Regions from separate parts of the Kitasatospora sp. NBC_01302 genome, predicted to be linked through region 3. Evidence: riboswitches for the same ligand, from Rfam matches in the RefSeq annotation. Region 3 holds a riboswitch; each other region holds the start of a gene.
What was found. Region 3 has a riboswitch for cyclic di-AMP ahead of OG294_RS29325 (C40 family peptidase). Riboswitches for the same ligand answer to the same signal wherever they lie in the genome.
Positions count from the first base shown of each region.

Region 1: linked by a shared signal. The riboswitch ahead of OG294_RS32690 (transglycosylase family protein) and the one ahead of OG294_RS29325 (C40 family peptidase) in region 3 are both predicted to bind cyclic di-AMP.
Region 2: linked by a shared signal. The riboswitch ahead of OG294_RS23725 (LysM peptidoglycan-binding domain-containing protein) and the one ahead of OG294_RS29325 (C40 family peptidase) in region 3 are both predicted to bind cyclic di-AMP.

Region 1 covers NZ_CP108404.1:7,455,707-7,457,962, forward strand. The annotation lists gene OG294_RS32690 (transglycosylase family protein) at 1-1,142, opposite strand, end outside; cyclic di-AMP (ydaO/yuaA leader) riboswitch at 1,150-1,314, opposite strand; gene OG294_RS32695 (hypothetical protein) at 1,940-2,256, opposite strand, start outside.
Region 2 covers NZ_CP108404.1:5,450,064-5,452,319, forward strand. The annotation lists gene OG294_RS23720 (cytochrome P450 family protein) at 1-663, shown strand, start outside; cyclic di-AMP (ydaO/yuaA leader) riboswitch at 892-1,040, shown strand; gene OG294_RS23725 (LysM peptidoglycan-binding domain-containing protein) at 1,046-1,942, shown strand; gene eno (phosphopyruvate hydratase) at 2,148-2,256, shown strand, end outside.
Region 3 covers NZ_CP108404.1:6,674,363-6,676,618, reverse strand. The annotation lists gene OG294_RS29325 (C40 family peptidase) at 142-1,293, opposite strand; cyclic di-AMP (ydaO/yuaA leader) riboswitch at 1,297-1,447, opposite strand; gene OG294_RS29320 (C40 family peptidase) at 1,735-2,256, opposite strand, start outside.

The DNA of each region.
Region 1 (2,256 bases), 780 kb from region 3:
GGGGCGTAGTTGGCGATGGTCTCGTACTTCACGCCCGCGCTCGGGTTGGCGGCCTCGACGAACTGGCCGTTGCCGACGTAGATGGCGACGTGGTAGACGCCCGAGTTCTGGCCGTTGTTCGACCAGAACAGCAGGTCGCCCGGCTGCAGGCTGTTCATCGACACCGGGGTGCTGGCGGCGGCCTGGTCGGCGGCCACCCGCGGGATGGAGATGCCCGCCGAGGCCATCGCGGCCTGGGTCAGGCCGGAGCAGTCCCAGCCACCGTTGCCGGTGCCGCCGTAGATGTAGGCCTGACCGACCTTCGACTCCGCGAAGGCGACGGCGGTGGCCATCGCGCCGGAGGCGGGCGCCGGGGTGGCGGCGGTGGTGGAGGCGGTGGTCTGGGCGTTGACGGCCGGCGCCGGGGTGCTGGCGGCCGGGGCGCTGTCGCTGCTCGGGGCGGCGCTGGCCGAGCCGCCCAGGCTCAGCTGCTGGCCCGGGTAGAGCGTGTCAGGACCGGCGGTCAGGACCGACTTGTTGAGCTCGTACAGCTTCTGCCAGCCGCCGGCCACGTGGTGGCTCTGCGCGATGGTGGAGAGCCAGTCGCCGCGCGCCACGGTGTAGGTCTGGCCGCCGGAGTTCTTGGTGCCGTTCCACTGGTGGTTCCAGTGGCCCTGGCTGCCGCTCTGCGAGGACTGCGAGGACTGCGGGGCGCTCTGGGCCGGGGCGCTCGGCTGGGCCGGGGCGCTGGTGGCGGGGGCGCCGGGGTTCACGGCGGCGGGGGCGCCGCCCTGGGTCAGGCCCGCCTGGACGGAGCAGACCGGCCAGGCGCCGGGGCCCTGGTCGGCGAGGACCTTCTCGGCGACGGCGATCTGCTGGTCCTTGGTGGCCTGGTCGGCCTGCGGGGCGTACTGGGTGCCGCCGTAGGCGGCCCAGGTGGAGGCGCTGAACTGCAGGCCGCCGTAGTAGCCGTTGCCGGTGTTGATGCTCCAGTCGCCGCTGCTCTCGCACTGGGCGACCTTGTCCCAGGTGGAGACGGGCGCCGCGGAGGCGGTGGTGGCCGTGATGCACGGCAGGGCGAGGCCGAGACCGAGCAGGCCGGTGGCGGCGATCGCTCGGCGAGCGGTGCGGGACGGACGGGTCGTGCCAGTGGTGGGCAGCATGAAGACGCGTTCCTCTCCTACGCCTACGAGGTGAGCTGTCGGATTCGGACTGGAGTTGCCCGGCCGCGCTGCTGCGCGGCTTCACCCCTAGCTCCGGTCACTCGGTCCGAAGACCGGGTGCCGGGGCGGCTTACCTGGTTCCCCCGCTCCTGCCGTGGTGCGTTTTCGCGCTGCCAGCGCATCCGGTGGCAGGACTCGGCGTCCGGCTGTGCTGGGTCCGTGTGACCACGAACGGGGAGCACGTTAGACAGAGATAAGTTGAATCCGCAAACAGCTGTGATGGCCGTCACAGGCCCACCATGGAACCTTCAAGATCGCCCCGGCGGCGGACCTGAGAGGGCGTCGGGGGAGGGGTCCGGCCGGGGCGTGCAATGTGCCTGCGGGAAACGGGATGTGCCGTGGGCTCAGGGTTGGTGATGCTGATGGGCTGTCCGTTTTCGGCCTTGGTGATCAAGGGGGTGGCCGATCGGACCGGAGCGCCCTGACCGGCTGTCGGCGGGGCGAACGGCCCGGTCCGGCGCACTGGTCGACATCGACCGAATGTCCGATTTACCCCTTCTGTCATCGCGTCAGCTCGCGACGCCGACCAATCGGTCGGCGGGGTGGTCCTGTCCACCACTTCCCGACTGGACACTGAATCGTCACCAATTCACCACATGTGCGCCATCGGCCCGTCAACGGACCTCCGGGGCGCCCTGACCGACCGGCCGACGAACCGTGCTCCGGACATGCCGATGGCCCCGCTCCTGGGCGGGAGCGGGGCCATCAGCGGGCCGGCAGGGCCGTTGGTCAGGGGGTCACTCGCCGGCGACGGGCTCCTCGGTGAGCAGCTCCTCGGTCGGCAGCGGCTCGGCCACCGGCTCGGGCAGCGCGGCCAGGTAGGCCGAGGCGATCAGCTGACCGAGGGTCGGGTAGGCGCCGAGTGCGGCCGCGCTCGGACAGCCGGTCTCCTCGCACGCCGCGAGCAGCAGGTCCTCGGGGGCCTCGGGGCCGATCACCAGCGGGGCCAGCGCCGGGCGCTGGGAGCCGGTGGCCCGCAGGTGCTCGACGGCACCGGCCACCGCGCCGGGCACGTCCAGGGCCGCGGCCACCACGGGCACCGCCAGGCGGGCGG
Region 2 (2,256 bases), 1.2 Mb from region 3:
TACCTGGCCGAGCTGATCCACCGCAAGCGGGCCGACCCCGGGGACGACCTGATCTCCGGTCTGATCCGGGCCAGCGACCACGGTGAGCACCTCACCGAGAACGAGGCCGCGGCGATGGCGTTCATCCTGCTGTTCGCGGGGTTCGAGACCACGGTCAATCTGATCGGCAACGGCCTGTACTCACTGATGAACCAGCCGCTCCAGCGGGCCCGGCTGCAGGAGTCCATCGCGCGCGGCGAGCGCGGGCTGCTGGCCACCGGGGTCGAGGAGTTGCTGCGCTTCGACGGCCCGGTGGAGCTGGCCACCTGGCGGTTCGCCACCGAGCCGTTGACCATCGGCGGGGTGCGGATCCCGGTGGGGGACCCGGTGTTGGTGGTGCTCGCGGCGGCCGACCGGGACCCGGCCAGGTTCGAGCGCCCCGACACCCTTGACCTGGCCCGCCGGGACAACCCGCACCTCGGCTTCGGGCACGGCATCCACTACTGCATCGGCGCTCCGCTGGCCCGACTTGAGGGCCAGGCTGCACTCGCCACCCTGCTGACCCGGTTGCCCGATCTCCGGCTCGCCGCGGACCCCGCCGAACTGCGGTGGCGTGGCGGTCTGATCATGCGCGGCCTGCGCGAACTCCCTGTTTCGTTCATGCCCGAAGCTGCCGCGAAGTGACGGAACGGCAGCTCTGACGGCGTGTCGAAGTCCGTTGTCCGGTGCGGTCTGAATGACCATCAACCCGGACAAACAAGACCAGTTGGTAGGCGATCGATCGCGCTCCGTAATTTTCATGTGATGTACGCGATATGAGCTTGTGATCGGTCCGTCAATCTGCTTACCCTCCCTGGAGTTCGCTGCTGCGAACCCCGGAGTGCGGAACGCCGAGTCCTGCCCGTCGCGCTCCCGGGACACCGACCGACACCCGGGCAGGGGCGGGGGACCCAGGATTTTCTGCCGTCTCCCACGGCTAGGGGTGAAGCCGCGTCAGCGGCCGGGCCAACCTCACGGGCCCGAACCCGACAGCTCACCTCGCAGGCGTGCGGAGAGGGATAGCTTCATGCTGCTCACTGGCAATGGCCGGCACCGCCGTCGTACCCAGGCCGAGAAGGCGATCGCCGCGGCCGGCGTGGCCGGCGTCGGCCTCGCGGTTCCGCTGCTCACCGCGACCAGCGCGCACGCCGCCCCGGTCTCGGTCTGGGACCAGGTCGCCAACTGCGAGAGCACCAACAACTGGTCGATCAACAGTGGCAACGGTTTCTACGGTGGCCTGCAGTTCACCTCCTCGACCTGGGCCGCGTACGGCGGCACCCAGTACGCCGCGCAGGCCAACCAGGCCAGCAAGGCCCAGCAGATCTCGGTCGCCGAGCGGGTGCTGGCGGACCAGGGCCCGGGCGCCTGGCCGGTCTGCTCGGTCAAGGCCGGGCTGAGCAAGGGCGGCGCCTCGGCCGCCCTCGACGCGAGCGCCGACTCGGGCGCGGCCCAGCAGCAGAGCGCGCCGCAGGAGCAGTCGGCGACCCGGCAGTCGAAGCCGCAGCCCCAGCAGCAGGCCCAGCCCCAGCAGCAGACGCAGCCTCAGCAGTCGGCCGCGCCGAACTTCCCGGGGAAGGCCGGCTGGGACGCGGACGGCAAGGTGTTCTGGTACCAGAAGGACGGCGGCTGGTACTGGACCAGCCACCAGAGCGTGTACAACCAGTACGCCGCCCCTGCCCAGGCTCCCGCCCAGGCCCCGGTCCAGACCCCCGTCCAGGTCCCCGCTCCTGCCGCGCCCGCCGCTGCGGCGCAGGCCGCCCCGGCCGGTCACGGCTACACGGTGCAGGCCGGCGACACCCTCTCCTCCATCGCCCGGGCCCAGCACCTGACCGGCGGCTGGCAGCAGCTGTACCAGGCCAACCACTCGACGGTGGGCGGCGATCCGAACCTGATCATGCCGGGCCAGCAGCTGCACTTCGGCTGACGGGCCGACGAAAGCGCGCGGGGTGCCCCGGGACGTGGCCCCGGCGACGCCCCGCGCGCTTTCGAGTGAACTACTCGCGGGTAGCCGAGCCACACCGTGAGACGGCACCCAGGCCTGGACGGCCCGGGCGGCCGGTGCGGTTAGGCTCTGGTCGTAACGACTCCGTTCCACGTCCGCAGGACCGCTTCCGTCTAGGAGATGCCTCGTGCCGTCCATTGATGTCGTCGTCGCCCGTGAGATTCTCGACTCGCGCGGCAACCCCACGGTCGAGGTCGAGGTCGGCCTCGACGACGGCAGCACCGGCCGTGCCGCTG
Region 3 (2,256 bases):
CAGACGTTAGCGAGTCCGGGCGAGCGAGTCCAAACCCCTACCGATACGAATATTTGATCCCAATTCGGACAGCGGAACGGCCGTCCGACGCCGAAGGCCCGGTCTCCAGGAGGAGACCGGGCCTTCGGGGACGACGGTGCGTCAGGGGCGGATGATCGCCGCGATCGGCATCACCGTGGCCGACTCGTAGCGGACCACGGCGCCGGTGTGCGGGGCGTGGATCATCTGGCCGCCACCGACGTACATGCCCACGTGGTGCATGTCGCTGTAGAAGACCAGCAGGTCGCCGGGCTGGGCGTTGGCGATGTTGGTGCCCTCGTTGGTACCGGCCGAGGCCTGGTCCTGCGAGGTGCGCGGCAGCGAGACGCCGGCCTGCGCGTAGGCCCACTGCATCAGGCCCGAGCAGTCGAAGGAGCTCGGCCCGGCGGCACCGTAGACGTACGGCGAACCCAGCTTGCTGACGGCGGCGGCGATCGCGGCCTGCGCGGCCGAGCTGCCGGCACTCGGCGTGCTGGGGGCGGCCGTGGTGGAGCCGGTGCTCCCCAGGTCGGTGCGGGAGGAGCCGCGCGAGGCGGTCTGCGCGTCGGTCTGGGCCTTGGCGGCGGCGGCGGCCTTGGCATGCGCGGCGGCCTGGTCGGCCGCCGCCTTGGCGTCGGCGGCAGCCTTGGCCTCGGCCGCGGCCATCGCCTGGCGCTGCTGCTCGGTCAGCGTGTTGAGCAGGTCCTGAGCCTGCTTCAGCTTGGCCTGGACGGCGTCCTTGGCGGTCTTCAGCTGCTGCGTGGTGGCATCCAGCTCGGCGAGCTTGCCCTGCGCCTCGGACTTGTCCTGGTCGAGCTTGCGCTGCTGCTCCTGGAGCTGCTTCAGCGTCTCGCTCTCGGTGCTGCTCATCTGGTTGAGCGAGCTGGCCTGGCTCAGGAAACCGTCCGGCTTGCTGGAGAGCATCAGCTGCACGGTCGGCGAGATGCCGTTGCTGGCGTACTGGTCGGCGGCCACCGAGGCCAGCCCGGACTGCAGGTTGGTCACCTGGTCCTGCTGCCGCGCCACCTCGTCCTGCAGGTCACTGACCTGCTTCTGCAGGGTCTGCTGCTTGGCCTGCGCGCCGTCGTACTGCTGGGAGGCCTGCTCCGCCTGGTTGTTGAGGTCGTCGACCTGGGACTTGACCTGGTCGAGCGAGGGCGCCGGGTCGGCGTGCGCCGCCCCCTGCGCGGAGAGCGCCACGGCGGTCGCGGCGGCAGCGGTCAGGATCGACGCGCGAGTACGGCCGACGGGCTTGGGACGACGATGGGACGCCACGAATCCTTCTTCCTCCGACCGCCTACCGGGTGAGCTGACGGGTTCGGGCTGGAAGAGATGCCCTACGACGCCTCACCGGCCTGACGGCCGACCTGGCGCCGATTCACCCCGAGGAACGTGGTTCCCCGGCTCCGGTCCGCAGCTCCCCGGTGAGGGGGTCCCCGTCGGGCAGTCAACTGCCCGTGCTGCTTTCCAGACTCGGCGGTAACCCCCGCTGCCACCCGGGTCGGGTGATCACCATCGCGGTGGTCTGATGAGCGACCCTAGTAACAACTCTGTGATCCGTTCAAATCCTTGTCAGAAAAAACGCCTAACTTTGACTCTGGGTGCTATGGAGATCACCCGCGCGTGATCATGCCGGATACGAACAGGTGGCCCCCGTCACACCGCACGGGTGACGGGGGCTCAGCGGCGGTCGGCGCGCGCCGGGGCGACGGCGGGTCAGACCCGGCGGATGATGAAGGACTCGCCCATCGTGGTCGGGTCGGCGATCCGCACCACGTCACCGGTGTGCGGCGCGTGCACCATCTTGCCGTTGCCGATGTACATGCCCACGTGGTGCCGGTCGCCGCCGAAGATGATCAGGTCGCCCGGCTGCGCCTGGGACAGGCTCGGCACCGCGGTGCCCACCGTGGCCTGCTCCTGCGAGGTGCGCGGCAGCGAGACGCCGGCCTGCGCGTAGGCCCACTGCATCAGGCCCGAGCAGTCGAAGGTGGTGGAGCCGGTGGCGCCCCAGACGTAGGAGTCACCGAGCCGGCTGAGCGCCGCCTGCACCGCCTGGCCGGCGTAGCCGCCGGCCGCCGGGAGGTCGAGCGAGCCGAGGTCGGTGCGGGCGCTGCTGCGCGAGGCGCGGTCGGCGGCCTGCAGCGTGGCGCGGTCCGAGGCGCTCAGCGAGTTGAGCAGCTTCTGCGCCGCGGCCAGCTTGCTCTGCACGTCCGCCTTGGCCTGGTTCAGCTGCTGGGT